2 regions of the Streptomyces glaucus genome follow, and region 2 is predicted to be linked to the other one. Evidence: riboswitches for the same ligand, from Rfam matches in the RefSeq annotation. Region 2 holds a riboswitch; the other holds the start of a gene.

Region 1 (14,490 bases), on a different contig from region 2:
ATCGAGATCTACCAGAACTGCAACATCTTCAACGACGGCGCCTTCGACGTGCTCAAGGACAAGCAGCGGGCCGAGGAGGCGGTGATCCGGCTGGAGCACGGCCGGCCGATCCGCTTCGGCCGCGACGGCTCCAAGGGCGTCGTGCGGGACCAGGCGACGGGCGACCTGAGGGTCGTCGCGGTGACGCCGGACAACGAGGACCGGATCCTGGTCCACGACGCGCACGCCGCGTCCCCGACGACCGCCTTCGCCCTGTCCCGCCTCGCCGATCCGGACACCCTGCACCACACCCCGATCGGCGTGTTCCGCTCCGTCGACCGCCCCGTCTACGACACGCAGATGGCCGACCAGCTCGACACGGCCGTCGAGCAGCGCGGCAAGGGCGACCTGGCCGCGCTGCTGGCCGGGGGCGACACCTGGACCGTCGTGGGCTGATCGCCCCCCTACGGCTCCCGGGGCCCGGACCGCCGCGTGGCGGTCCGGGCCCCGTCGTACGCCCGGCGGGCCGCCGCCACGTCGGCCATCCGTTCCTCGGTCCACAGCGCGAGCGCCCGCACCTGCTCCGCCGCCTCGCGCCCCAGTTCCGTCAGGGAGTAGTCGACGCGCGGCGGGATCACGGGCCGGGCGTCGCGGTGGACCAGGCCGTCCCGTTCCAGGGTCTGCAGCGTCTGCGTGAGCATCTTCTCGCTGACGCGGCCGATCGCCCGGCGCAGCTCGCTGAAGCGGTGCGGGCGCTGCAGGAGCCGGATCAGGACGAGGACGCCCCAGCGGCTGGTGACGTGCTCCAGGACCAGGCGGTGGGGGCACAGCTCCTCGCCGACGGCCCCCCGGTCACTTACTGTCATGCCAGTACCTTACTTTGAAGTGGGTACTTTCGCATGGTTAGCGCCTCTCTTAGGGTTAGTGTGAAAGCACCCTCGCAAGGAGTTCTGATCATGAGCATCGTCGTCACCGGAGCCACCGGGAAGCTCGGCCGGCACGTCGTGGAGCAGTTGCTGGAGAAGGTTCCGGCCGACCGGGTCACCGCCGTCGTCCGCAGCGCGGAGAAGGCCCGCGACCTCGCGGACCGCGGCGTGCGGATCGCCGTGGCCGACTACAACGCCCCCGAGTCCTTCGACGGGCTGTTCGCGGCGGGCGACAAGGTGCTGCTGATCTCCGGCAGCGAGGTCGACCGGGACCGCGTGCGGCAGCACACGGTGGTCGTCGACGCCGCGAAGGCGGCCGGCGTCGCCCTGCTCGCCTACACCAGCGCCCCCGGCACCCTGACCGCCGCCCTCGCCGACGACCACCGCGGCACCGAGCAGGTGCTGCTCGCCTCCGGCGTGCCGTACGTGCTGCTGCGCAACGGCTGGTACCACGAGAACTACACCGAGAACCTGGCCCCGGTGCTGGAGCACGGCGCGGTGGTGGCCGCCGCCGGCGGGGGCCGGGTCTCCTCCGCCTCCCGCGCCGACTACGCCGCGGCCGCCGTCGCCGTGCTGACCGGCGAGGGGCACGAGAACACGACGTACGAGCTGGGCGGCGACGAGGCCTGGAGCTTCGCCGAGTACGCGGCCGAGCTGAGCCGGCGGACCGGCAGGGAGATCACCTACAACGCGGTCACCCCGGAAGCGCTGACCGGCATCCTGACCGGCGCCGGCCTGCCCGAGCCGCTGGCCGCGGTCCTCGCGGGAGTGGACGCCTCCATCGCCAGGGGCGAGCTGGTGGTCTCCACCGGCGACCTGTCCCGCCTGATCGGCCGCCCGACCACCCTGATCGCCGAGGCCGTCGCCGCCGCGCTCCCGGCCTGACCACCCGGCCCTCCCCGCGTCTGTCATGACCGTATGCCGGTACGGGTATGACAGACGGGGGTGTCCGGCGTTACCTTCGTGGACGCGGGTTCGAGACACGAAGGAGGAGCCGGTGGCCGGGAAGTCGAGGGGCGAGCGGCACATAGGACTGCTGAACGGCTTCGCGGCGTACGGAATGTGGGGGCTCGTCCCCCTGTTCTGGCCCCTGCTGAAGCCGGCCGGGGCGGTGGAGATCCTGGCCCACCGGATGGTGTGGTCCCTCGTCCTCGTGGCCGTCGCCCTGCTGGCGCTGCGGCGCTGGAGCTGGGCCGGCGAGCTGCTGCGGCAGCCGCGCAAGCTGGGGCTGATCACGGTCGCCGCGGCCGTCATCACCATCAACTGGGGCGTCTACATCTGGGCCGTCAACAGCGGCCAGGTCGTCGAGGCCTCGCTCGGCTACTTCATCAACCCGCTGGTCACCATCGCGATGGGCGTGCTGCTGCTGAAGGAGCGGCTGCGGCCCGTGCAGTGGGCGGCGGTCGGCGTCGGCTTCGCGGCCGTCCTCGTCCTCACCGTCGGCTACGGCCGTCCGCCGTGGATCTCGCTGATCCTCGCCCTCTCCTTCGCCGTCTACGGACTGGTGAAGAAGAAGGTGAACCTCGGCGGCGTCGAGTCGCTGGCCGCGGAGACCGCGGTCCAGTTCCTGCCCGCACTCGCCTATCTGCTGTGGCTGAGCGGGCAGGGCGGCTCCACCTTCGCCACCGAGGGCCCCGGACACGCGGCCCTGCTCGCCGCCACCGGCGTGGTCACCGCGCTCCCCCTGGTCTGCTTCGGCGCCGCCGCGATCCGGGTGCCGCTGTCGACACTCGGGCTGCTGCAGTACCTGGCCCCGGTCTTCCAGTTCCTGCTCGGCATCCTCTACTTCCACGAGGCCATGCCGCCCGAGCGGTGGGCCGGTTTCGCGCTGGTGTGGCTGGCGCTGGCGCTGCTCACCTGGGACGCGCTGCGCACCGCGCGGCGGTCCGCCCGCGCGCTCAGGGCCGGGCTCGACAGGCCCGGGACCACCGGGCCGGCGGGCACCGGGAGCGCGGCGCGGAGCGCCGACGGCGTGGCCGCGGAGCCGTCGGCCTCGCCGGCCGCCAAGCCGTAGCCGGCGGTCGCCGCCGGATTCGCGAGCAGCGGGGGCCGCGCGGCCCCCGCTCGAGGCGGAAGGGCCGAAAAGGCCCGCCCGCGTACGGAACCGGCCCCGGCCCCCGGCCCCGGGATCTTTCGGCGATTCCGCTCCCCCCTCGCTCCCGCAGCCACTATGAGTGGTCGCATGACAGAGACGACCCCCGCACCCCTGCACTGGAAAATCGTCATCGACGCCGCCGACCCGCACGCCCAGGCCGACTTCTGGGCCGCCGCGCTGCACTACGAGGTCGAGGACAACAGCGCGCTCATCGAGAAGCTGCTCGGCCTGGGAGCCGTACCGGCCGAGCTGACCGTCGAGTTCCACGGCCGGCCCGCCTGGCGGGACCTGGCCGCCGTACGGCACCCGGACGATCCGTACGAGAAGGAGAGCGGGACGGGGCTGGGGCGGCGGCTGCTGTTCCAGCGCGTGCCGGAGGCGAAGACGGTCAAGAACCGGCTCCACCTCGACCTGCACCCCGGGCAGGGGCGCCGCGAGGACGAGGTACGGCGCCTGGAGCGGCTCGGCGCGAGCGTGCTGCGGCGGGTGGCGGAGCCGGGCGGGCAGTGGGTGACGATGGCGGACCCGGAGGGAAACGAGTTCTGCGTGCATTAGGGCGCCGGACCGGGACGCCGCGACCGGCTCACCGCCCGGGCGCCCGCCGGGCAGGTGAGCCGGTCGCGGTTCCGCCGCCCGGGCGCCCCGCCCGCGACACGACCGCCGGCGTCGGCGGCGGCACCGCCCCGGACCGGCGGCTCCCCCCCTCGGACACCGGGCCCGGTCAGCCGCCCTGGGCGCGGGCGCGTTCGGTGAGGCGGCCCATGCGGGCGCGGGCCGACTCCAGCTGCTCGATGTCGTCGGCGGCGGGGCCGCCCTCGGCCGCGAGCCCGGTCCACAGGCCGATCAGGTCCCGGCCCAGGTCCAGGCCCCGCACCGGGTCGCGTACGGCGCGCCAGGCGGTGGCCGCGCTCTGCACGTTGCCGTAGGCGGCCTCCGCGTCGCCCGCGCCGCGGTGGGCGCGGGCCAGGTCCAGGGAGAGGTGGAAGGCCCGGACCGGGTCACCCGAGAGGTAGGCGATGTAGGCGGCGAGTTCGCGCAGCCGGAGCGTCTCGGGGTGCTCCGGCCCCAGGGTGCCCGACGCCTGGGCGAGCGTCTGCTCCGCCAGGTGCGCCGCCGCCTCGAGGCGGCCCGCCTTGACGGCCTCGTTGATACGGGTCACCGGTTCGGCGAGATGGGCGGGGCCGGCGCCCGCCGGTCCGCCGCCGAGGACGGCCTCGGCGACGGCGTCGAAGCCGCGGGGCGGAGTGGGCCTGGGGTCCGGGTCGGACTCGGGCCCGGCCGAAGGCGCGGATCCCAGGACCGCGTCCATCGGCGGAGGCGGCCCGAACTCTCCCGTCGGGGGCGCGACCGTGCCGGGTGCGGCGCCCCCGGCCGGTTCCGGCACGGCCCCCGGCGGGACCGCCGGCGCGGACCCGCCGGGCGGCTGGGGGCGGGGCCGCGGGTCGGGTATCGCCCGCAGCGGGAACGTCGGGGCGGAGGCCTCCTCCGCGGGTCCGGGTGGCCGCCGCAGGACGTGGGCGGGCGTGTCGTGCCGCGGACGCTGCGGGTCCGGCACGCCCGCGGGGGGTGCCGTCGGCCGCGGAGGAACCGGCGGCCGGGCGGCGTCGGGCGGCGGGGCCGTCCGTACCGGTTCCGCCGTGAAGCGGCTGGAGCCGTCCGTGTCCACCTGGAGGGGGACGACGTAGCCGATGCGTTCGTCGTGGACCGTGGCGAGGACGGGGCGGCCGGCGGCGAGGGCGATGCGGTGCAGGCGGTCCAGGACGGCGTGGTGGATCTCCTGGCCGGGGGCCGCGGCGACCGGGACGCCGTCGATCGAGGCACCCGCCGGCGGGCCGCCCGGATCCGGCCCGGCGGCCGGGTTCGCGGCCGCGCCCGCACCCGGCCCGGTCGTCGGGCCGGCGGCCGGGCCGATGGCCGGGACGTGGACCTGGATCGGGGGGGCCGAGCGCCCGGCACGCTGTTGTTCCCGCTTGTCGTCGCGGCTGGGTCGAGACATCGGCTTCCGCTCCCGCACCGTTCAAGAGCCTGTCGTGATACCTGCTGTCGAGTCTCTCCGCTCGCTCACGGTTCTCACGTCACCGCGGTGTCACAGGCTCGTCCCAGAGCCCCGTCCCGCCGTGGCGGCAGAGAGTACCGTGCGGCTCCGCGGATGACGAGGGAGGGGAGCGTGCATGCGACAAGGACCGGGGATCTGGACACGCGGCCGGTGACCCCGCCGGAACCGGGGCGGGCCGCCGGGCCGCGGCGTTTCTCCCGGGTCGGCGCGCACGGCGGCGCCGGCCCATGGACATATGGATGCGCGCGCATATAATGTATGTGCATATTGTGGCGTGCGCCGACCACCCGGGAGATCCCATGAACCGCCGCTTCCTCTTCCTGCTGGGCAGCAGCCGCGCCGACGGCAACACGGAGCTGCTCGCCCGCCGGGCCGCCGAACAGCTGCCGGGCGACGTCGAGCAGGAGTGGATCAGCCTCACCGAACACCCGCTGCCCGAGTTCGAGGACCTGCGCCACGACAGCGACCACGTACGGCCCACGCAGGGCGCCGCGGCCCTGCTGCTCGACGCCACCCTCGCCGCGACGGACGTCGTCATCGCCTCGCCGCTGTACTGGTACTCCGTGTCCGCTCCCGTCAAGCGCTACCTGGACCACTGGGCCGGCTGGCTGCGCACCCCCGGCGTCGACTTCAAGGCGACCATGGCCGGGCGCACCCTGTGGGGCGTCACCGCGCTCGCGCACCAGGAGCTGGTGGTGGCCGACCCGCTGATCGGCACCCTGCGCAACTCGGCCGCGTACCTGGGCATGCGGTTCGGCGGGGTCCTGCTCGGCAACGGCAGCAAGCCCGGCGACGTCCTGAGGGACACCGAGGCGCTGGCGCACGCCAAGACGTTCTTCGCGCGGGAGGCGCCGCTCGCCCGCTTCCCGTACGACACCGAGTGAGCGGCTAGGCGGTGACGTCCCTCGTCGTGAACCGCGCCCAGGCCGCCGAGCCGAACACCGCCGCGTACAGGACCTGGAGGCCGAGATTGCGCACGATGTCGTCCCAGTGGACCGGATCGCGCATCAGGTCGGCGAAGGACAGCCAGTAGTGGGAGAACAAGTACGGCTGGACGGCGTGGAGCTGCGGTATCTGGTCGACGATCTGGACGGTGATCAGCAGGCCGACCGTGGTCGCCATCGCCGCGATGCCGCTGCCCGTCAGCGTCGAGACGAACAGGCCGAGGGCCGCGACGCCGGTCAGTGACGCGGCGACGACCAGGGCGATCAGAAGCGCCCTTCCCAGGCCCTCGGCGAGGCCGATGCGCGTGCCGGAGATGGTCGTCGGGTCGCCGAGCGGGAACAGCAGCGCGCCGACCGCGAGGGCGCAGACCGTGACCACGAGGGTGGCGACCAGGCAGAAGACGATGACGGAGGCGTACTTGGTGAGCAGCAGGCGGGTGCGGCCGGCGGGGGCGACCAGCAGGTAGCGGAGCGTGCCCGCGCCGGCCTCGCCCGCGATCGCGTCGCCCGCGACGACGCCGATCGCCATCGGCAGGAAGAACGGGAGGGTCGCGGCCAGCGCGGTGAAGACCAGGAACAGGCCATTGTTGGTGACCTGCGCGAGGAACGCCGGGCCCCCGCCGCCCGCCGGCGAGCCGTCGCCCGTCTCGATCCTGACGGCGACGCCGATCAGGACCGGCACGGCGGCCAGCACGCCCAGCAGGGCGAGGGTGCGCCAACGCCGGAACGTGGTGAGCAGTTCGCTGCGGAACAGGCCGAGCGTCCACGAGGGGCCGGGCCGGACGGCGGCTCCGGCCCGCGACGCCCCGGCCCGCGACGGCTCAGCCCGCGACATCGAACCCCTCCCCCGTCAGCGCCACGAACGCGTCCTCCAGCGAGACCCGTTCCGTCCCGAAGCCGCGCACCCGGACCCCGGCCGCCACCAGCGCGGCGTTCACCTCGGCGAGGTCGCGGTCCGGCGGTTCGCCGGTGACCCGGTCCTCGGCGACGACGACGTCCCCGGCCCCCTGCTCCTTCAGCACCCGGGCCGCCTCCCCCGTGTCCGGCGTGGTCACCACCAGCCGGCCGCGCGTCCCCGCCGCCAGGTCGGCGACCGCGCCCTGGGCGATCAGGCGGCCCTGCGCCATCACCGCGGCGTGTGTGCACACCTGCTCGATCTCGTCGAGGAGGTGGGAGGAGAGGAAGACGGTCGTGCCGTCCGAGGCCAACTCCCGGACCAGCGTGCGGATCTCGCGCATGCCCTGCGGGTCGAGACCGTTGGTCGGCTCGTCCAGCACCAGCAGGCGGCGGGGCCTCAGCAGCGCCGCGGCGAGGCCGAGGCGCTGCTTCATGCCGAGCGAGTAGGCCTTCGCCTTCTTGCCGGCGGCGGACGTGAGGCCCACCCGGTCCAGGGCGGCGGCGACCCGCGCGCGCCGGGTGCGCGGGTCGGCGGTCGGGTCGGCGGCGTCGTACCGCAGGAGGTTGTCGCGGCCGGAGAGGAAGCCGTACGGGGCCGGGCCCTCGATCAGGGCGCCGACCTGGGGCAGGACGGCGCGGGCGGCGCGCGGCATGGGCCGGCCCAGCACGCGGGCCGTGCCCGAGGTCGGCTCGATCAGGCCCATCAGCATGCGGATGGTGGTGGTCTTGCCGGAGCCGTTGGGGCCGAGGAAGCCGAAGACGCTGCCCGCCGGGACGGTCAGGTCGAGCCCGTCGACGGCGAGCTGTCCGCCGCGGTAGCGCTTGGTGAGCGCGCGGGTGGCGATGACGGCGTCATCCGCGCGCCGCCGGTCCGGCTCCGTGACGGACGGCTCGCCCATCGGCTCCCTCGTTCCCTGCGACTCGTCGGGGGCTCACTTCCCGGCGTCGGCGGCCTTCACCAGAGCGTCCGCGGTGACCGTGCCGACGTAGACCTTGCCGTCCTCGGTGATCAGGGCGTTGACCAGGCGGGTGGAGAGGACCGTGCCCGTGCCGAACTCTCCGGTCACCCGGTCGCCGAGCGAGTTCAGGAAGCCGTCGAGGTCGCCGCCGGCGCCGGCGGCGGGCAGGCCCCGGCCGCCCGTGTCGAAGACGGCCACCGAGTTCCAGCCCTCGCCGAGGACCTGGAGGCCGTCGAGTTCCTTCGCGAGGTCGGCCTCGGACTTCCGCCCGCTCCCGGACGTCCGCTCGCGCTCGGGCGCCTTCGCCGCCTCGTCCGCCTCGGTGACCTTCGCGCCCTCGGGCGGGGTGAAGTCGAAGGCCGACGCGGCGGGTGCGGCGAAGTCGACCCGGGTGAAGCCCGCGTCCACGACGGCGGCGCCGCCGTCGGCCGGGGTCAGCGTGAACTTCAGCGGCGTCCCGGTCTCGGCGTCCACGGCCACGCTGATCGCGCCGATCGTGGAGCCGGGCCGCTTCGGCTCGACGAGCAGCTTGTACGCGTCCCGGCCGGCGACCCGCACGGTGCCGTCCACGGTCACGGACGTGGTGGCGTCGACCGCCGCCAGGGCCTTCTCGGCGAAGTCCCGGGGCGTGGCGGGAACGCTCCTCTCCCGCTGCTCGCCCGCCCGGTCGGGCACGGTGCCGTGGTAGACCTCGTGGGAGGCGCTGTCGTAGGCCCAGACGTCGTCGCCGTTGTGGATCAGGCTGTACTCGGCGGCGTTCTCCAGCAGGGAGAGCCTCTGCCGGTCGGGGCCGTCGACGGCGACCCGCAGCGTGTGCGTGCCGGAGGCCAGCTCGGTGAGCCTGGCCGACGGGTCGGCGGAGGAGCCCTCGCCGTCCGCCCGCGGGGCGCCGGCGAGCAGTCCGCTCCCCAGTCCGCCGAGGTCCGGCAGCCCCAGGTCGGTGGTGATCTTCACGGTGCCGGACAGCTGCTCCACCTCCGACTCGGCCACCTTCTGGACGAGCTGCTCGGCGGTGATCTCCGGGAGGTCGGGGTCGCCGGAGTCGGCGATCGCGGGGACGAGCCCGATCGTCGCGGCCGCCACCCCCATCACCGCGACCGGTACCACGTACCGTGCGGCCCTGCGCCGGCCGGAACGCCCGTCCTCGGCCTCCCCGGCGGTCGTGCTGTCGTCGGATTCGTACGGTGCCATGTGTGCCCTCCGTCGTCGGCGGCGGCCGGACCACTCCCGTTCGTCCACCCGTGGCCGCCATTCTCACCCGAATCGGTGAGGAGTGGTGATGTCCGTGGTGTCCATCCGACCAAATCGGCCACGCGGAATCGTCAGACCCGGGAGTCAACTCCCCGTACGCCTGCGGTATGACACGGGAGGGCTCACGCCTCCCCCGACCCGTAGGGGTCGCGCGGGAGGACGCCGCCGGGCGGGGGCGGGTGCCGGGAGGTGTTCCGCGGGGCGGTTCAGCCCGCCCGGTGGACCACCGCGTCGCACAGTTCGGTCAGCGCCGTCTTCGCGTCGCACTCCGGCAGCGGCGCCAGCGCCGCGCGCGCCTCCTCGGCGTAGCGCACGGTGTCCCGGCGCGCCTGCTCCAGCGCCGGGTGGGCGCGCAGCAGCGTCAGGGCCTCGGCGTGCCGCGCGTCGTCGGTCAGGTCGGAGTCGAGCAGCTCGCACAGCGCGACGTCCTCGGCCCGCCCCAGCCGGGCCGCCCGCTCCCGCAGCCGCAGCACCGGCAGGGTGGGGATGCCCTCGCGCAGGTCCGTGCCCGGCGTCTTGCCCGACTCGTGCGAGTCGGAGGCGATGTCCAGTACGTCGTCCGCGAGCTGGAAGGCGACGCCGAGCCGCTCGCCGTACTGGGTGAGCACGTCCACGACCGTGTCGTCGGCGCCGGACATCATCGCGCCGAACCGGCAGGAGACCGCCACCAGCGATCCCGTCTTGCCGCCCAGCACGTCCAGGTAGTGCTCGACCGGGTCCCGTCCGTCCCGTGGTCCCGCCGTCTCCAGGATCTGCCCGGTCACCAGGCGCTCGAACGCCTCCGCCTGCACCCGCACCGCCTCCGGGCCGAGGTCGGCCAGGATGTGCGAGGCCCGGGCGAAGAGGAAGTCGCCGGTGAGGACCGCCACCGAGTTGCCCCAGCGGGTGTTCGCGCTGGGCACCCCGCGCCGCACCGCGGCCTCGTCCATCACGTCGTCGTGGTACAGCGTGGCGAGGTGGGTCAGCTCCACGACCACGGCCGACGGCACGACGCCGGGCGCGTACGGGTCCCCGAACTGCGCCGCGAGCATCACCAGCAGCGGCCGGAACCGCTTCCCGCCCGCCCGCACCAGATGCTGGGCGGCCTCGGTGATGAAGGGCACCGCGCTCTTGGTTGCCTCGAGCAACCCTTCCTCGACAGCCGCCAATCCGGCCTGGACATCGGCTTCCAGAGCCTGGTCCCGCACGCTCAGCCCGAACGGCCCGACGACGGTCACGAGGGGTCTCCTGTCTGCTGGTGTCTGCTGGCGATTACACGGTTTGTCGATAGGTCGCTGCCCTCACTCAAGTCAGCGTATCCGGTCACGTTTCGATCACCGATAGGGCCCACGGTTACAGCCCGGGCGATACGGGACCAGGACCGTCATGTTTTTGATCGGTTCATATGAGCGGACATGGAACGACATGGCGTGACCATCCTCACTCCGCGCGCGGCGAACGCGCCCGCCGCCGCCGGCGGCGCACCCGGTCCCCTCCCCGCGTCTCCGCGCCCGGCCCCACGACCGGCCCCTTACGGGCGAGTTGGCCATATTGCCCGTTTTGCCGGTCTTTTCGGTCTCCGTGAGTTGGCTCACGCCCCGGCGCGCCGCGCCGCCCGCCCCGCCTCCTCCCCACCTCCCCGGCCCCGCAAGCGAGTTGCCCCTCGGCGCCCGCGAAGGATCAAGCACCCAAAACACCCCAGAACAAGGTCAACAGGAGCGTTCCGCGAATCCCGCACTTGTTCCGGACATGTGCTCTCGCATACGTTCCCGGCCTGTCGGGCGGACGCCGAATCCTGCCGCCGTCCGCGCCACCCACGACGAACTCACTCGCACGGCAGGAGCGGGGGACCCAGGTAAGCCGCCGTACCGGACGCACCGGTGCGGCTCGGGGTGAAGCCGTGCCCACGGGGCACGACCGGGCACCTCCCGCCCGAACCCGACAGCTCACCTCGCAGGCGTAGGAGAGGAACCGACCATGCCTGCACGCGGCCACCGCCGTACCGCCCGCCTCGCCCGCACGCTCGCCCTCGCCGGCACGGGCGCCGCCGTACTCGCCCTTCCGCTCGTCGGCGCGGCCAGCGCGTCCGCGGCCACCACGGCCGCCACGACGACCGCCGCCACCACCACGGCCACGGCCTACCCGGACAACCTCGACGGCTGGATCCGGGAGGCGCTCGACATCATGGCGCAGAACGGGATCCCCGGCACGTACGACGGCATCCACCGCAACATCATGCGCGAGTCGTCCGGCAACCCGAACGCCGTCAACCTGTGGGACTCCAACGCCGCCGCGGGCACCCCGTCCAAGGGCCTGCTCCAGGTCATCGACCCGACCTTCCAGGCGTACCACGTGGCCGGCACGTCGTGGGACCCGTACGACCCGGTCGCGAACATCACCGCCGCCTGCAACTACGCGGCCCAGCGCTACGGCTCGATCGACAACGTCGCCGGGGCCTACTAGGCCCGCCGAGCCCTCCCTCTAGGCCGCGCCGAACAGCCGCTCGAGGACGACGGCGACGCCGTCGTCCTCGTTCGACCGTGTGATCTCGTCGGCCACCGCCTTGAGGGCGGGATGGGCGTTGGCCATCGCGACGCCGTGGGCCGCCCAGCCGAACATGGGGATGTCGTTGGGCATGTCCCCGAAGGCGATCGTCCGCCGCGGGCCGAGCCCCAGGTGCTCGGCGGCCAGCGCCAGGCCGGTCGCCTTGGTGACGCCGAGCGGCTGCAGCTCGACGGTCCCGGGCCCCGACATGGTGACCGTGGCGAGGGAGCCGACCACCGCGCGGGCCGTCGCCGCCAGTTCGTCGTCGGACAGCTCGGCATGGCGCAGCAGCACCTTGCTGATGGGCGCGCACCACAGGTCGTCGCGCCGTTCGACCCGCACCGCGGGCAGGGTCGGGTGCGGCATCCGGTAGCCGGGCTCGATCAGCGTGAGCCCGTCGACACCGTCCTGGTCGACCGCGGCGTACACCTGCCCCACCTCGGCCTCGATCTTGCCGAGCGCGGTCTCGGCCAGCTCCCGGTCCAGGGTGACCGACCACAGCAGACGGTGCGCGCCGGCGTCGTACACCTGCGCGCCCTGCCCGCACACCGCGAGCCCCCCGCAGCCGAGGTCGTCCAGGAGCGGCCGCACCCTCGGCGCCGGGCGTCCCGTCACCACGAGGTGCTGCGCACCGGCCCGCGCCACCCGCGCGAGCGCGGCGCGCGACCGGTCGGAGAACGTGTCGTCGGCGCGCAGCAGCGTTCCGTCCAGGTCGGTGGCGACGAGTGAGAATGCGGTGAAGGGGGCCATGATCAGAGAATACGGACCGGGCGCCCCGCCGACGCGTCCGGAGCCGGACCGCCCCACGGACCCCGGCGCCCGCGGGGCGTCGGAGACCGCCGGGGAACACGGCGCACACGTGTCCGGAAGTCACCGCCTTCATCCCCCTTCACCGCCTACAGGTGGTTGTGGGCCTCTGCACCGGTTGGCAGCAGCATGGCCCGGTACCTACCGCCGGGGCGGCCCCGGGGGTACCTTCCTTGTGTCCGGGGGGACTTGATCGGGGGGTCAGGTTGAGCAGTGGACGCATTCGCGTGCTGGGGCCGGAGGAGCTCGGCGAGGGGGAGAAGGAGCGCTGGCGGGAGCTGCGCGCCGCGTCGGGCGCGCCGCGCAACCCGTTCATGGAACCGGAGTTCACCGAGGCCGTGAGCCGGGTCCGCCCGCACGCGCGCGTGGCGGTGGTCTACGAGGGCGGCGAGGCGGCCGGTTTCCTGCCCCACGAGCGCGGGCCGCTGGGCCAGGGGCGGGCCGTCGGACTCGGGGTGTCGGACTGTCAGGGCGCGGTGCTGCGCCCGGGCCTCGGCCTGGACGGCCGCGCCCTGCTGCGGGCCTGCGGACTGTCCAGCTACGCCTTCGACAACCTGGAGGCGGAGCAGCGGCTGTTCGTGCCGTACGCCGCCGAGGAGTTCACCACCTACGTCATCGACGTGGGGAAGGGGTACGAGACCTACGAGAACGCCCTGCGCACCCGGTCGCCGAAGTTCCTGAAGACCACGCTCGCCAAGGAACGCCGGCTCGGCCGCCAGGTCGGCGACGTGCGGTTCGTGTTCGACGAGCGGGACCCGGCCGCGCTGCGGGCGCTCGTCGAGTGGAAGTCCGCGCAGTACCGCAGGACCGGGCGCCGGGACCGGTTCGCGCGGGAGTGGATCACCCGGCTCGTGGGGCGGCTCGCCGAGACGCGGACCCCGCAGTGCACGGGCACGCTGTCGGTGCTGTACGCCGCCGGACAACCGGTCGCCGCGCACTTCGGGCTGCGCTCGGCGACGGTCCTGGCCTGCTGGTTCCCGGCGTACGACCCGCGGTTCGCCAGGTTCTCGCCCGGGCTGGTGCTGCATCTGCGGATGGCCGAGGCCGCGGCCGCCGAGGGCATCGACACGCTCGATCTGGGGCGCGGCGCGGCCGAGTACAAGGACGCGCTGAAGACCGGCGAGCTGCCCGTGTACGAGGGGATGGCGACGCGCCCGGGGGTGGGCGCGGCGCTGCACCGGCTCGGCCGCGAACCGGCGCGCCGGGTCCACGGCTTCGTACGCGGCCGGCCACGACTGGCCGCGCTGGCGGCCCGGACGCTGAAGGGCGCGGCCCGGCTGCGCCGGTCCTGACATCACGGGTGACGAAGGGGGAGGACGTATGTCCCGTATCGCACGGACACGACGGATCGCACGGACGCAGGAGGAGATCCGGCGGTTCCAGAGCATCGCACCGGTGCAGGTCGCCGAACTGGACCTCGACGGGGAGGGCCGCATCGCCCTCACACCGGGGCCGGGCAGCCCGCCGGTGACGTCCGGCCCGGTGTTCGCCCTGGTCAGGCGGGAAGGGCGGCCGGTGGGGACGCTGCTCGGGCAGGTGCCGCGGGGCGCGGAGCCGAGGGAGGCGCTGGCCGGGCCCGCCCGGCGCCTCGCGCGCGGGGCACGGCCCGCGGCGGCGCCCGGCGTGCCGCCGCGGGCCAGCGTCGTCGTCGCCACCCGGGAGCGCGCCGACCGGCTCGCGCGCGCCCTCGACTCGCTCCTCGCGCAGGACCACCCCGACTTCGAGATCGTCGTCGTCGACAACGCGCCGGTGACGCACGAGACGCGGGACCTGGTCGAGCGCAAGTACGGCGAGCGCGTCCGGTACGTGTGCGAACCGGTGCCCGGGCTCGCCGTCGCCCACAACCGGGGCGTCGCCGTCGCCCGCACCGAGGTCGTCGCCTTCACCGACGACGACGTCGTCGCCGACCCGCGCTGGCTCACCGAGCTGACCGCGCCCTTCGCCGCCGACCCGCGTCTGGGCTGCGCCACCGGGCTGATCCTGCCGGCCCGGCTGCGCACCCCGGCACAGGTGCTGCTGGAGAGCCACGGCGGCTTCGCGAAGGGCTTCACGC
Region 2 (14,490 bases):
GTTGAGGAGGCGGATGCGGCCGGCGCGGTCGAGGGCGACGACGCCCTCCCGGATGCCGTGCAGCATCGCCTCGCGCTCCGCGAGCAGCGCCGCGATGTCGGAGAAGGCCAGGTCGCGGGTCTGCCGCTGGACCCGGCGCGAGACGAGCCAGGCGGCCAGCGCACCGACGGCCAGGGCGCCCCCGGCGTATGCGAGGAGCTCGGGGATCGCGTGGATCAGGCGTGCCCGGACGCTGTCGTACGCGATGCCGACCGACACCGCCCCGACGATGGTGCCGGTGCTGTCGCGCAGCGGCACCTTGCCGCGGGCGGTGCGGCCCAGGGTGCCGTCGTCGATGGCCATGACCTCCCGGCCGGACAGGGCCCGGCTGGGATCGGTCGACACGACGCCGCCGATCTGCCGCGGGTCGGTGTGCGACCAGCGCACCCCCCGCCGGTCCATGACCACGACGTACTCCGCCCCGGTGGCCCTCCGGATCCGTTCCGCCTCCCGTTGCACCGGTCCGGACGGCGTCGGAGGGGTGCTGCGCAGGTCCTCCGCGAGCCGCGGCTGCTGCGCGGTGGTCTGCGCGATCGCCAGGGCCCGGCGCATCGCCTGGTCGTCCAGCTGGTCGCCGAGCGGCGCGAGGAACAACCCGGTCGCGAGCACCGCGACTCCCGCGGCGATCGCCACCTGCATCAGCAGCACCTGCGAGAACATCCGCCGCGGCAGGCCGAGGCGCAGGCGGCGTGCGGGGGGAGTGGGGCTCATGCCCATGACGGTACGTGGGGGTGTCCAGCCGCTGTGACGGGGTGTGGCGCGGATCTCCCGGTCGCCGGCCTTCCCGGTCGCCGGGCCGGGCGGCGGGGCGAGCGGGAAACCGCGGCGGGGGAGCGGGAAGCGGCTCGGGGAGACGCAGGGGGAAGCGGTGCGAGCGGGAGGCCGGGCCGGCCGGGAAGTCCTCGCGGTCAGCTCGCCAGCGCCGTCGCCACCGCGAGCTCGCGCACCTCCACCACGTCCATCCGCGCCGGTGAGCCCAGCACCGACGCGCCGCAGCTCTCCGGGCGGGGCGGCCGGGGCCGGCCCTGGGCCACCACGACCCGCCAGTGGCGCCCGTCGGTGTGGGCGACGGTCACCTCCCAGCGGGGGGCCGCGCCGTCCGTCCGCACCACGCCCAGCGTCTCCGCCCCGTCCTCGCCCGAGGCCGTGCGCACGGCCAGTTCGGCCGCCTGGCCGGGGCGTTCCCAGGCCGAGTTCCCGCGGCATCCCGCCACGACGATCCGCCCCTCCCGCACTCCGTGCAGGATCTCCTTGACGGCCGGGGCCCCGACCCGGCCGTAGGCGTATCCGTACGGCAGGACGAGCAGCGTCGGCGAGAAACGGTGACCACCCAGATGGGTGACCTCCCAGACGCCCTGGAACCCGGAGGCGGCGAGTTCGGCCGCCAGGGGGCGGCCGAGGAGGGCGCAGCAGCGGTCGCGCTTGCCGTTGGTGCAGACGAGGGCGAGCGGATCGCCCGTGTGGGGCGCGCCGCGGAGCACCGAGCCGAAGGTCTGGTGATCGCCGCTGCCGAGGGCGGCGAAGTCGAGGTCGAGCAGGCGCCCGGGGTCGGTGACGGTGGCGCCGTGCAGCCACGCGTTTCCCGCGACGGTGTGGGCCGCGTACACCCGGCGTTCGGCGGGCGCGCCGCAGTCGGCGTGCCGTCCGGGGCGGCGGATGAGCGCGATGCGTACGCCCGTGCCCTTCGCGGCCGCCTCCAGGGCACGGCCCAGCGCGGGATCCAGGTGGCTGGCGGTGAGCGCCTTGGCGCCCCAGGGACCGGGCTGTTCCAGCAGCAGCCAGGTCCGCGCGGTGGCCGCGGTTCCCGCGAGGGGCTCGTCGAGGTCCAGGGAGACGGTTGAGCACGTACTCACGAAGGTGAGCCTAACCTGATGTGAGCCGGGCGCTCTCCAGCCGCGCCCGGTCGCTGCTCCGGCAGGGGCAGCGGGGGCCCGGGCCCCCGCGTACCGGCCGCTCGGGCGTATGCGCAGCGGCCGCTCCCCGCACTCCTCCGGGGCGTGGGCGGCCGGCCCGCCGCACGAGCGACGGCGGGACCGTCCCGCTCGCCGTGGGGCACCCGGGGCGAGGCGGCGGGCGCGACGAGCGCCAGGACGGCGGCGGGGTGTGCCCCGCGAGCGTCGCCGGCGATCGTCCACGCCACGGGGTTTCTCCCCGCTCGTATCCTGGGTCGGCATTCCGTTCCCCAGGTACGCCGGGCACGCACCGGTGTGCGCGACGGCGTGAGAGAGGTCGCACAGTGAGCCAGCCGAGCCCGACTCAGAGCGCCGGCCCGAGCCCGGGCCCAGGCCCGGCCCCGAGTCCGAGGCCGGATGATCCGAGGCCGGACGAGGGGCCGGCTCCGGCAGGGGATCCGGCTCCGGCCGCGGGACCGGGTCCGAGCGCCGGTGCCGGTACGGGGGCGCACCCGGGGCCGCGGCAGATCCCGGTCGTCGTGCTCGCCGGATTCCTCGGCTCCGGGAAGACGACTCTGCTGAACCACCTCCTCCACCACAGCGGCGGCAGCCGGATCGGCGTCGTCGTCAACGACTTCGGCGCCATCGAGATCGACGCGATGGCGGTGGCGGGCGCGCTCGGCGACTCCACCGTCTCCCTGGGCAACGGCTGCCTGTGCTGCGCCGTCGACGTCGGTGAGCTCGACCTGTACCTGGAGCGGCTCGCGCGGCCCGCCACCGGCGTCGACGTCATCGTCATCGAGGCCAGCGGGCTCGCCGAGCCGCGGGAACTCGTGCGCATGGTGCTCGCCAGCGAGCATCCGGGGGTCGTGTACGGCGGGCTCGTCGAGGTCGTCGACGCCGCGGAGTTCGACGACACCCGGGCGAAGCACCCCGAGATCGACCGGCACCTCGCCCTGGCCGACCTCGTGGTGGTCAACAAGCTCGACCGGGCGGCGGACGGCGAGCGCGTGCTCGGCCTCGTGCGGTCCCTCGCCGACCGGGCCGCCGTGGTGCCGGCCGCCTACGGCCGCATCGACCCCGAGTTCCTCTTCGACTGCAGGCCGAGCGAGGAGCGGGTCGGGCAGCTGTCCTTCGACGACCTGCACGACCACGGTCGGGACGAGGGCGCGGACGGTCACGCCGGGCACCTGCACACCGCCTACGACAGCGTGTCCTTCGTCTCCGCGGCGCCTCTCGACCCGCGGCGACTGATGGCGTTCCTCGACAGCCGGCCCGAGGGGCTGTACCGGATCAAGGGGTACGTCGACTTCGGTCCGTACGACCCCCGGAACCGGTACGCGATCCACGCCGTGGGCCGGTTCCTGCGCTTCTACCCGGAGCCGTGGGCGCCCGGCGGCGAACGCCTCACGCAGTTGGTCCTCATCGGCTCCGGCATCGACGCGCCGGCCCTCGGCAAGGAGCTGGAGGCGTGCAGGAACGAGACCTCGCACGCCGACGAGCACGGCATGTGGGGCGTCCTGCGCTTCGTCCAGGATCCCGAGGAGCGCGAGCGGGACCGGGACCCCGAGGGGCGGGAACAGGATCCCGGTCATCGGGACCCCGAGGCGTGGGACCCCGGTGAGCGGGATCCCGAGGACCTGGATCCCTACGACGAGGATCCCGAGGACCTGGACCCCTGCCACCAGGATCCCGACGAGCGGAGTCACTAGGGCGAGCCGGGCCCCGGCCACGGGACCCCGGCGGCCGGGACCCGCGTCCAGGCTCCCGGCGACCGGGGCCCCGTGCCCGGGACCCCGGCCCCGCGAAGCCCTCCCGGCTCAGGCGGGCCCCGCCACCACCGCCACCGTCTTCGGCAGGGACACGCCCGAGCCGTCGCGGCGCGGATCGAGTTCCGGCAGTTCGGCCGGGGAGCCGTTCTTCTGGGCGGCGCGGGCCGGGGCGGCGCCCGCCCAGGCCAGGGCCAGGCAGTCCTCGCCCTTCAGGAACCGCTGGCAGCGGACGCCGCCGGTGGCGCGGCCCTTGCGCGGGAACTGGTCGAACGGGGTCAGCTTGGCCGTGGTCTGCACGGAGTCGTCCAGCGTGCCGCGCGAGCCCGCGACCGTGAACACCACCGCGTCGGCGGCCGGGTCGACGGCCGTGAAGGAGATCACCCTCGCGCCGTCGGTCAGCTTGATGCCCGCCACGCCGCCCGCCGGACGGCCCTGGGGCCGGACCTGCGAGGCCTGGAAGCGCAGCAGCTGCGCGTCGTCCGTGATGAAGACCAGGTCCTCCTCGCCGGTGCGCAGTTCCACCGCGCCGACGATCCGGTCGCCCTCCTTGAGCGTGATGACCTCCAGCTCCTCCTTGTTGGCCGGGTAGTCGGGCACCACGCGCTTGACCACGCCCTGCTCGGTGCCGAGCGCCAGGCCCGGCGAGGACTCGTCGAGCGTGGTCAGGCAGACCACCGTCTCGTCGTCCTGGAGGGAGACGAACTCCGCGAGCGGCGCACCTCCCGAGAGGTTCGGCGTCGTTGTCGTCTCCGGGAGCTGGGGGAGGTCGATCACGTTCAGGCGGAGCAGACGGCCGGCCGAGGTCACCACACCGATCTCGCCGCGGGCCGTGGCCGGCACCGCCGAGACGATCACGTCGTGCTTGACGCGCTTGGCGCGGGCGTCCGCGGGGAAGGGGTCGGCGTTCGCCGTACGGGCCAGCAGGCCCGTGGAGGACAGCAGCACCCGGCACGGGTCGTCCGCCACCTGCAGCGGCACGGCGACCGGGGTGTCCGACGACTCCAGCAGCACCGTACGGCGGTCGGTGCCGAACTTCTTCGCCACCGCGGCCAGTTCGGAGGAGACCAGCTTGCGCAGCTCCGTGTCGGACTCGAGGATCCGGGTCAGTTCCTCGATCTCCTCGGTGAGCCGGTCCTGCTCCGCCTCCAGCTCGACGCGGTCGTACTTGGTCAGGCGGCGCAGCGGCGTGTCCAGGATGTACTGGGTCTGGATCTCGCTCAGGGAGAAACGCTCCATCAGGCGCTGCTTGGCCTGTGCGGAGTTCTCGCTGGAGCGGATGAGGCGGATGACCTCGTCGATGTCCAGCAGGGCCGTGAGCAGGCCCTGGACCAGGTGCAGGCGGTCGCGCTTCTTGCCGCGGCGGAACTCGGAGCGGCGGCGGACGACGTCGAAGCGGTGGTCGAGGTAGACCTCCAGGAGTTCCTTCAGGCCCAGCGTGAGCGGCTGGCCGTCCACCAGGGCGACGTTGTTGATGCCGAAGGACTCCTCCATCGGCGTCAGCTTGTAGAGCTGCTCCAGGACGGCCTCCGGCACGAAGCCGTTCTTGATCTCGATGACCAGGCGCAGGCCGTGCTCCCGGTCGGTGAGGTCCTTGACGTCGGCGATGCCCTGGAGCTTCTTCGAGCCGACCAGGTCCTTGATCTTGGCGATGACCTTCTCGGGGCCGACCGTGAAGGGCAGTTCGGTGACGACGAGGCCCTTGCGGCGCGCGGTGACGTTCTCCACCGAGACCGTGGCGCGGATCTTGAACGTGCCGCGGCCCGTCTCGTAGGCGTCCCGGATGCCGGACAGGCCGACGATCCGGCCGCCGGTGGGCAGGTCGGGGCCCGGGACGTGCTTCATCAGGGCGTCGAGATCGGCGTTCGGGTACCGGATCAGGTGGCGGGCGGCCGCGATCACCTCGCGCAGGTTGTGCGGCGGCATGTTCGTGGCCATGCCGACGGCGATGCCCGAGGCGCCGTTGACCAGCAGGTTCGGGAAGGCGGCGGGCAGCGCCACCGGCTCGCGCTCCTGGCCGTCGTAGTTGGGCTGGAAGTCGACGGTGTCCTCGTCGATGGACTCCGTCATCAGGCTCGTGGCCTCGGTCATCCGGCACTCGGTGTACCGCATGGCGGCGGGCGGGTCGTCGTTGCCCAGCGAGCCGAAGTTGCCGTGGCCGTCGACCAGCGGGACGCGCATGGAGAAGGGCTGGGCCATGCGCACCAGGGCGTCGTAGATCGACGCGTCGCCGTGCGGGTGCAGCTTGCCCATGACCTCGCCGACCACGCGGGCGCACTTCACATAGCCGCGGTCGGGGCGCAGGCCCATCTCGTTCATCTGGTAGACGATGCGGCGGTGCACCGGTTTGAGGCCGTCGCGGGCGTCCGGCAGGGCCCGGGAGTAGATCACCGAGTACGCGTACTCAAGGAAGGAGCCCTGCATCTCGTCGACGACGTCGATGTCGAGGATCTTCTCCTCGTACGAGTCGTCGGGCGGTGGGGTCTTCGTGCTACGGCGGGCCATCGCTGCCGGCTCCTTGCTGAAGCGTGAACGGTGTCTGACGCGGACCATTGTGGACCGCGGCACTGACAGCGCGGGACCAGGACCCGGGGTGGGCGCCCGGCCCGGCGCTGCCCGCAGGCTACGCCCTCGCGCCGGATCGCCCCGTTCTCGCTCTCGGCGTACGGCGGCCGGGAACTTCACCGGCGGCCCGCACGCTTGCATACAGTGGCAGGACGGCAGGAAAGGCGCGGTCTCAGCCACCGCATCGCGATCGAAGGGACGTACATGCCCATGGGTCACACGGCCACAGCCCAGGCAGGCTCCGGGGGCCTGACAGCGACCGAGCACCGCCTGGCCAACGGCCTGCGCGTGGTGCTCTCCGAGGACCACCTGACCCCGGTCGCGGCGGTGTGCCTCTGGTACGACGTGGGCTCGCGCCACGAGGTCGAGGGACGCACCGGCCTGGCTCACCTTTTCGAGCACCTCATGTTCCAGGGGTCCGCCCAGGTCAAGGGCAACGGCCACTTCGAACTCGTCCAGGGCGCGGGCGGTTCGCTGAACGGCACCACCAGCTTCGAGCGGACCAACTACTTCGAGACCATGCCCGCCCACCAGCTGGAGCTCGCCCTCTGGCTGGAGGCCGACCGCATGGGCTCGCTGCTGGCCGCGCTGGACGAGGAGTCCATGGAGAACCAGCGGGACGTCGTCAAGAACGAGCGCCGCCAGCGCTACGACAACGTCCCCTACGGCACGGCCTTCGAGCGGCTGACCGCCCTGGCCTACCCGGAGGGCCACCCCTACCACCACACCCCGATCGGCTCGATGGCCGACCTGGACGCGGCGACCCTGGAGGACGCCCGCCGGTTCTTCCGCACGTACTACGCGCCGAACAACGCGGTGCTGTCGGTCGTCGGCGACATCGACCCCGAGCAGACGCTCGCCTGGGTCGAGAAGTACTTCGGCTCCATCCCGGCCCACGACGGCAAGCCGGAGCCCCGGGACGGCTCGCTGCCCGACATCATCGGCCGGCAGCTGCGCGAGGTCGTCGAGGAGGAGGTCCCGGCGCGCGCCCTGATGGCGGCCTACCGCCTGCCGCACGACGGCACGCGCGCGTGCGACGCGGCCGACCTGGCGCTCACCGTCCTGGGCGGCGGCGAGTCCTCCCGCCTGTACAACCGGCTCGTCCGGCGCGACCGCACGGCGGTGGCGGCCGGGTTCGGCCTGCTGCGGCTGGCCGGTGCGCCCTCGATGGGCTGGCTGGACGTGAAGACGTCCGGTGACGTCGAGGTGCCCGTCATCGAGGCCGCCGTCGACGAGGAGCTCGCCCGGTTCGCCGAGGAGGGCCCCACGGCCGAGGAGATGGAGCGCGCCCAGGCCCAGCTGGAGCGCGAGTGGCTGGACCGGCTCGGCACGGTCGCGGGCCGCGCCGACGAGCTGTGCCGGTACGCGGTCCTCTTCGGCGACCCCCAGCTCGCCCTGACCGCCGTCCAGCGCGTGCTGGAGGTGACGGCGGAGGAGGTGCAGGAGGTGGCCAAGGCCCGCCTGCGCCCCGACAACCGCGCGGTGCTCGTCTACGAGCCGGTCGCCACCGAGGCCGGGGAAGCGGACGCCGCGGCCACCGACGACAACGAGGAGACGGCGAAGTGACCGAGCTCGCCACGATGGAGTTCCACCCCCGGCCCGAGGGAGGCGAGCCCAGGCCCTGGGCGTTCCCGGCCCCCACGCGCGGGACGCTCGGCAACGGCCTGACGGTCCTGCGCTGCCACCGCCCCGGCCAGCAGGTCGTCGCCGTCGAGGTCCTCCTCGACGCCCCCCTGGACGCCGAGCCGGCCGGCCTCGACGGCGTCGCCACGATCATGGCGCGGGCCTTCGCCGAGGGCACCGACAAGCACTCCGCCGAGGAGTTCGCCGCCGAGCTGGAGCGCTGCGGCGCCACCCTCGACACGCACGCCGACCACCCCGGCGTACGCCTGAGCCTGGAGGTGCCGGCCTCCCGCCTGGCCAAGGCGCTCGGGCTGATCGCCGACGCCCTCAGGTCGCCCGCGTTCGCGGACGGCGAGGTGGAGCGGCTGGTGCGCAACCGGCTCGACGAGATCCCGCACGAGCTGGCCAACCCCGCCCGCCGGGCCGCCAAGGAGCTCTCCAGGGAGCTGTTCCCGGCGAGTTCGCGCATGTCGCGCCCGCGCCAGGGCACCGAGGAGACGGTCGCGAACATCGACTCCGCGGCCGTCCGCGCCTTCTACGAGAAGCACGTCCGCCCCGCCACGGCCACCGCCGTGGTCGTCGGCGACCTCACCGGCATCGACCTCGACGCGCTGCTCGGCGACACGCTCGGCGCGTGGACCGGCTCCCCGGCCGAGCCGCGGCCCGTGCCCCCGGTGATCGCCGACGACACCGGCCGGGTGGTCGTCGTGGACCGCCCCGGCGCCGTCCAGACGCAGCTGCTGATCGGCCGCACCGGCCCGGACCGGCACGACGGCGTGTGGCCCGCGCAGGTGCTCGGCACGTACTGCCTCGGCGGCACCCTCACCTCCCGCCTGGACCGCGTCCTGCGCGAGGAGAAGGGCTACACCTACGGCGTGCGGGCGTTCGGGCAGGTCCTCAGGTCCTCCCCGGAGGGCACCGGCGCCGCGATGCTCGCCATCAGCGGCTCCGTGGACACCCCGAACACCGGCCCCGCCCTGCGGGACCTGTGGACGGTGCTGCGCACGCTCGCCGAGGAGGGGCTCACCGACGCCGAGCGCGACGTCGCCGTGCAGAACCTGGTGGGCGTGGCGCCGCTGAAGTACGAGACCGCGGCGGCCGTCGCCGCCACCCTGGCCGACCAGGTCGAGCAGCACCTGCCCGACGACTACCAGGCCACGCTGTACCGCCGGCTCGCCGAGACCGGCACCGTGGAGGCCACCGCGGCGGTCGTGAACGCCTTCCCGGTGGACCGCCTGGTGACCGTCCTCGTCGGTGACGCGGCGCAGATCAAGGAGCCGGTGGAGGCCCTCGGCATCGGTGAGGTCACCGTGGTGTCCGCCGAGTAGCGGCACGCGCGCGGGAGCCCTGGCGACGGATACGTCACCAGGGCTCCCTTATGCCCGGATTGGGGTGGAGGTTGCCTGTCCGGCCTGTGGGATGCGCTACAAAACCCGTGTCGTGTTTGGGGTTTGCGGACCGGCGCGCTTAACGTCTTCCGGGCTGTCCGTCAGGCAGTGCGCCGCACCCGCGGCAGCGGGCAGCCATCGCCGAATCCCCGTACGGCGCGAGCCGGGGGAGCCGGGGACCCACCCTCCTCCCGCCGCCTCCGCGGCTGGAGGGGACCAGCAGTCCCCCCGGGGTGAATCGGGCGCCCGCGCGAGCGCGAGGGGGCCCGTAGGAGACCTTCCTGCTCCGAACCCGTCAGCTAACCCGGCAGGCGAGAGGGAAGGAAAGGACCAGCACACTTCATGGCGTTCACCCGCGCCACCGGGAAGCACCGCCGTTCCGGCCGGACGCACCGCACCACCGCCCGCGCGGCGGGCGTCGCGGCCCTCACCACCACCGGTGTCATCGGCGCCGCCGCGGCCCCCGCCCTCGCCGCCGAGCAGACCGGCCTCACCCCCGTCCTCGCCCTCGGGGAGTCCTTGGCCGACCAGATCGAGGCCCAGGCCGCCGCCCAGAAGCAGGCCGCCGAGGAGGCCGCCGCCGAGCAGCGGGCCGCCCGGATCGCGCGCAAGGAGGCGGCCGAGGCGGCGAAGAAGGCGCGCGAGGCCAAGGAGCGCGCCGCCCGCGAGGCCGAGCGCAAGCGCCTGAACACCTACGTGCCGCCCATCGCCGGCTCCTACGTCTCCACCGGCTACCGGGCCGGCGGCGCCGTCTGGTCCTCCGGCACCCACACCGGCGTCGACTTCCACGCGGCCGGCGGCACCCCCGTCCAGGCGGTCGGCGCCGGCACCGTCGTCGAGGCCGGCTGGGGCGGCGCGTACGGCAACCAGGTCGTGATCAGGATGCACGACGGCACGTACACCCAGTACGGCCACCTGTCGTCCATCGGCGTCTCGGTGGGCCAGGCGGTGCTCCCGGGCCAGCGGATCGGCCTGTCCGGCGCGACCGGCAACGTCACCGGGCCGCACCTGCACTTCGAGGCCCGCACGGCCGCCGGGTACGGCTCCGACATCGACCCGGTCGCCTACCTCCGCTCGCACGGCGTGGACCTCTGACGCCGTACGCCCCGCGCACGGGGTCCGGCCCCGCACGCCCCGCCCGCGGGGCCCGGCGCCGCACGCTCTCGTGAACGTCCGACGGCGGACGGTCGCGTTTCCCGAGGCCCCGGCTCCCCGAGCCGGGGCTTTCGGCGTTCCGCACGGCCGGATGTCCAAAAAATATCCATGATTTCCGGGCCGCCGTCGGAAATTCCGGCTCATTGCAATAGAGTCACGGAACACGCGTCCATCGTCGGCGTTTCACGGGGATTAAGGCGGAGGTCGGTCATGCGTATTCCGGCGCACTCGGTGTGCACGGCCATCCGGGACGACATCGTCGCGGGTGTCCACGAGCGCGGCAGCCGCCTCACCGAGGAACTCCTCGCGCGCCGCTACGGCGTCTCGCGCGTCCCCGTGCGCGAGGCCCTGCGCACCCTGGAGGCCGAGGGCTTCGTGGTGACCCGGCGGCACGCGGGCGCGTGCGTCGCGGAACCCACCGAGCAGGAGGCCGCCGACCTGCTGGAGATGCGCGGGCTCCTGGAGCCGCTCGGCGCCTTCCGGGCCGCCCAGCGGCGCACCGAGGCCCATCTGAAGGTGTTGCGCGGCCTGGTCAGGATCGGCCAGGAGCGCGCCCGCCGGGGCGGCGGCGAGGACCTGCGCTCCCTGGGCGGCTGGTTCCACGAGACGCTCGCCCAGGCCTCCGGCAGCCCCGCCCTGACCGCGACGCTGACCCAGCTGCGCCATAAGATCGCCTGGATGTACACCGTGCAGGCGCCCGCCGGACCCGTGGAGACCTGGGCGGAGCACGGGGCGATCGTGGACGCCGTGGCGCGCGGCGACGGCGAACGCGCGCGGGCGCTGACGGCGCTGCACAACGAGCGCGCGGCCGCCGCGCACCGGCTGCGGTTCGCCCCGGGCGCGGACCGTCCGGAGCGTGTGAGGAACTCGCAACCTCCCGTAAACATGCCGAGCCTGCGGCATTAACAAGGAGGCCGTATACAAAGAGCAGGAAATTCCCGGGGGGATTGTTCCTGCTGCCCGGAAATGAAAAACCCGAAGGGCTTGCCCGGTAATTCGGACGAGCCCTTCGGGGGTGCGGGACGGCGTCCCGGAATCGACGGCGTCCCCGCCGCCGGCCGGAAATCCGGCCGTGCGCGGCCGGCCTCGCGAAAGCCGCGCAGGGGCGTCAGACGGTCTCGGGGAGCTCCTCCAGGCCCTCGGAGACCAGCTTCGCCAGCCGGTCCAGGGCGGTGTCGGCGCCCTCGGCGTCCGACGCGAGGACGATCTCCTCGCCGCCCTGGGCGCCCAGGCTCAGGACGGCCAGCATGGAGGCCGCGTTGACGGGGGTGCCGCCTGCCTTGGCGATCGTCACCGGGACGCCTGCGGCCGTGGCGGCCCGGACGAAGATGGAGGCGGGGCGGGCGTGGAGGCCCTCGGCCCAGCCGACGTTGACGCGGCGCTCAGCCATGTGTTGCTGCCCTTCGGTGTTCAGGGTTGTCTAGACCAGTTTCCCATATCGTGAAGCATGCCCGGAGGAACGCGCGTCCCTCCGGGGCGGCGGCCGGGCCGCGGCCTCGGCCCGGACCTCCGTCCCCCACAGCCTGCCCCGCGCCGTCGCCGGACGCGAGCCTTACGCTGGGGCCCATGCAGACCTCGCCGGACCGGCACGAGTACCCCGCCCACTGGGAGGCCGACGTGGTGCTGCGCGACGGCGGCACCGCGCGCATCCGCCCCATCACCGTCGACGACGCGGACCGGCTGGTCAGCTTCTACGAGCAGGTGTCGGACGAGTCGAAGTACTACCGCTTCTTCGCGCCCTACCCCCGCCTGTCCGCCAAGGACGTCCACCGCTTCACGCACCACGACTTCGTGGACCGGGTGGGACTCGCGGCCACGGTCGGCGGCGAGTTCATCGCCACCGTACGCTACGACCGGATCGGCGCCGGCGGCGCGGCCGTGCCGGCCCACCCGTCCGCGGCCGGCCCCGCCCCGTCCGAGACGGCCGAGGTCGCCTTCCTGGTCCAGGACGCCCACCAGGGCCGCGGCGTCGCCTCCGCCCTCCTCGAACACATCGCCGCCGTCGCCCGGGAGCGCGGCATCCGCCGCTTCGCCGCCGAGGTGCTGCCCGCCAACACCAGGATGATCAAGGTGTTCACGGACGCCGGGTACACCCAGAAGCGCAGCTTCGAGGACGGCGTCGTCCGCCTGGAGCTCGACCTCGAACCGACCGGCCGCTCGCTGGCCGTGCAGTACGCGCGCGAGCAGCGCGCCGAGGCGCGGTCCGTGCAGCGGCTGCTGGCGCCGGGCTCGGTCGCCGTCGTCGGGGCCGGCCGCACACCCGGCGGCGTGGGCCGCAGCATCCTCGGCAACATCCGGGACGCCGGTTTCACCGGCCGGCTGTACGCCGTCAACCGGGCCTTCCCCGAGGAGTGGAAGGAGCTCGACGGGGTGCCCGCCCACCGCTCGGTGCGGGACATCGACGGGCCCGTCGACCTCGCGGTGGTCGCCGTCCCGGCCGAGCACGTCCCCGCGGTCGTCGCCGAGTGCGGCGAGCACGGCGTGCAGGGCCTCGTCGTGGTCTCCGCCGGGTACGCCGAGAGCGGTCCCGAGGGGCGCGAGCGCCAGCGCGCCCTGGTGCGGCACGCGCGCGCGTACGGCATGCGGATCATCGGGCCCAACGCCTTCGGGATCATCAACACCTCCCCGCGGGTGCGGCTCAACGCCTCCCTCGCCCCCGAGACGCCGCGCCCCGGACGCATCGGGCTGTTCGCCCAGTCCGGTGCCATCGGCGTCGCCCTGCTGTCCCGGCTGCACCGGCGCGGGGGAGGGGTCACCGGCGTCACCGGCGTGTCGACCTTCGTCTCGTCCGGCAACCGGGCCGACGTGTCCGGCAACGACGTCCTCCAGTACTGGTACGACGACCCGGACACCGACGTCGTGCTGATGTACCTGGAGTCCATCGGCAACCCGCGCAAGTTCACCCGCCTCGCGCGGCGCACGGCGGCGGCGAAGCCGCTGGTCGTCGTCCAGGGGGCGCGCCACGGCACCGCCCCCCAGGGCCACACCGTACGGGCGACGCGGCTGCCGCACGCCACCGTCTCCGCGCTGCTGCGGCAGGCCGGGGTGATCCGGGTGGACACCATCACCGAACTGGTGGACGCGGGCCTGCTGCTCGCCCGCCAGCCCCTGCCCGCCGGACCCCGGGTGGCGATCCTCGGCAACTCCGAGTCCCTCGGGCTGCTCACCTACGACGCCTGCCTCGCCGAGGGCCTGCGCCCCCACCCGCCGCTGGACCTGACCACGGCGGCCTCGGCGGCGGACTTCCGCGCGGCCCTCGCCCGCGCGCTCGCCGACGACACCTGCGACGCGGTGGTCGTGACCGCGATCCCCGCGGTGAGGGAGGACCCGGCCCAGGACGCGGCGCTGGCGGAGGCCCTGCGGTCGGCCGCCGCCGCGGTCCCCGCCAAGCCGGTCCTGGTCGTGCACGTGGAGCTCGGCGGGCTCGCCGAGGCCCTGTCGGCCGCCGCGAGCACCGCGCCCCAGCCCGCGCCCGGCACCCCGCCCGGCCACCCGCTCCGGCCCGGGGAGCGGCCGCCCGCCGCGGTACGGGCCCCCGAGGGCGCCCACCTCATCCCCGCCTACCCCGCCGCCGAACGCGCCGTCCGCGCCCTCGCCGAAGCCGTCAAGTACGCCCAGTGGCGCCGCGAGGCCGCCGACCCCGGCAAGGTGCCCGAGTACGACGACATCGACGAGAAGGGGGCCGCGGCGCTGATCGGCGGACTCCTCGCGCGCGGGCAGGGCCTCACGCTTGGCACGGAGGAGACCTGCGAACTGCTCGCCCGGTACGGCGTCCACGTCCACCGCGCCCTGCCCGCCCCCACCCCCGACGACGCCGCGGCCGCCGCCCGCGCCCTCGGCTACCCCGTGGCCCTCAAGGCCACCGCCCCGCACCTGCGGCACCGCGCCGACCTCGGCGGCGTCCGCCTGGACCTGGCCGACGAGGAACAACTGCGGCGTTCGTACGCCGAGTTGACCGATCTGTTCGGCAGGCCGCAGGAGGTGCGGCCGGTGGTGCAGAGGATGGCGCCGCGCGGCGTCGACACCGTGGTGCGGGCCGTCATCGACCCGGCGGCCGGG

The links. A riboswitch is a leader RNA that binds a small molecule or an ion and turns the genes downstream of it on or off. The one in region 2 is predicted to bind cyclic di-AMP.
Region 1: another riboswitch for cyclic di-AMP. It lies ahead of ABD363_RS02175 (transglycosylase SLT domain-containing protein); the one in region 2 lies ahead of ABD363_RS11745 (M23 family metallopeptidase).

Annotation. Positions count from the first base shown of each region.
Region 1 is NZ_BAAATK010000002.1:135,524-150,013, forward strand. Features, by position in the region: gene ABD363_RS02120 (2-oxoacid:ferredoxin oxidoreductase subunit beta) at 1-435, shown strand, start outside; gene ABD363_RS02125 (winged helix-turn-helix transcriptional regulator) at 444-845, opposite strand; gene ABD363_RS02130 (NAD(P)H-binding protein) at 936-1,790, shown strand; gene rarD (EamA family transporter RarD) at 1,966-2,919, shown strand; gene ABD363_RS02140 (VOC family protein) at 3,088-3,555, shown strand; gene ABD363_RS02145 (tetratricopeptide repeat protein) at 3,722-4,996, opposite strand; gene ABD363_RS02150 (flavodoxin family protein) at 5,356-5,940, shown strand; gene ABD363_RS02155 (ABC transporter permease) at 5,945-6,835, opposite strand; gene ABD363_RS02160 (ABC transporter ATP-binding protein) at 6,822-7,796, opposite strand; gene ABD363_RS02165 (LolA family protein) at 7,830-9,047, opposite strand; gene ABD363_RS02170 (polyprenyl synthetase family protein) at 9,314-10,324, opposite strand; cyclic di-AMP (ydaO/yuaA leader) riboswitch at 10,899-11,061, shown strand; gene ABD363_RS02175 (transglycosylase SLT domain-containing protein) at 11,064-11,549, shown strand; gene ABD363_RS02180 (HAD family hydrolase) at 11,568-12,380, opposite strand; gene ABD363_RS02185 (GNAT family N-acetyltransferase) at 12,665-13,729, shown strand; gene ABD363_RS02190 (glycosyltransferase family 2 protein) at 13,833-14,490, shown strand, end outside.
Region 2 is NZ_BAAATK010000012.1:104,282-118,771, reverse strand. Features, by position in the region: gene ABD363_RS11715 (sensor histidine kinase) at 1-750, opposite strand, end outside; gene ABD363_RS11720 (ferredoxin family protein) at 948-1,892, opposite strand; gene ABD363_RS11725 (CobW family GTP-binding protein) at 2,471-3,643, shown strand; gene ABD363_RS11730 (DNA gyrase/topoisomerase IV subunit A) at 3,752-6,205, opposite strand; gene ABD363_RS11735 (M16 family metallopeptidase) at 6,470-7,831, shown strand; gene ABD363_RS11740 (M16 family metallopeptidase) at 7,828-9,216, shown strand; cyclic di-AMP (ydaO/yuaA leader) riboswitch at 9,406-9,605, shown strand; gene ABD363_RS11745 (M23 family metallopeptidase) at 9,619-10,371, shown strand; gene ABD363_RS11750 (GntR family transcriptional regulator) at 10,642-11,337, shown strand; gene ABD363_RS11755 (HPr family phosphocarrier protein) at 11,540-11,821, opposite strand; gene ABD363_RS11760 (bifunctional acetate--CoA ligase family protein/GNAT family N-acetyltransferase) at 11,998-14,490, shown strand, end outside.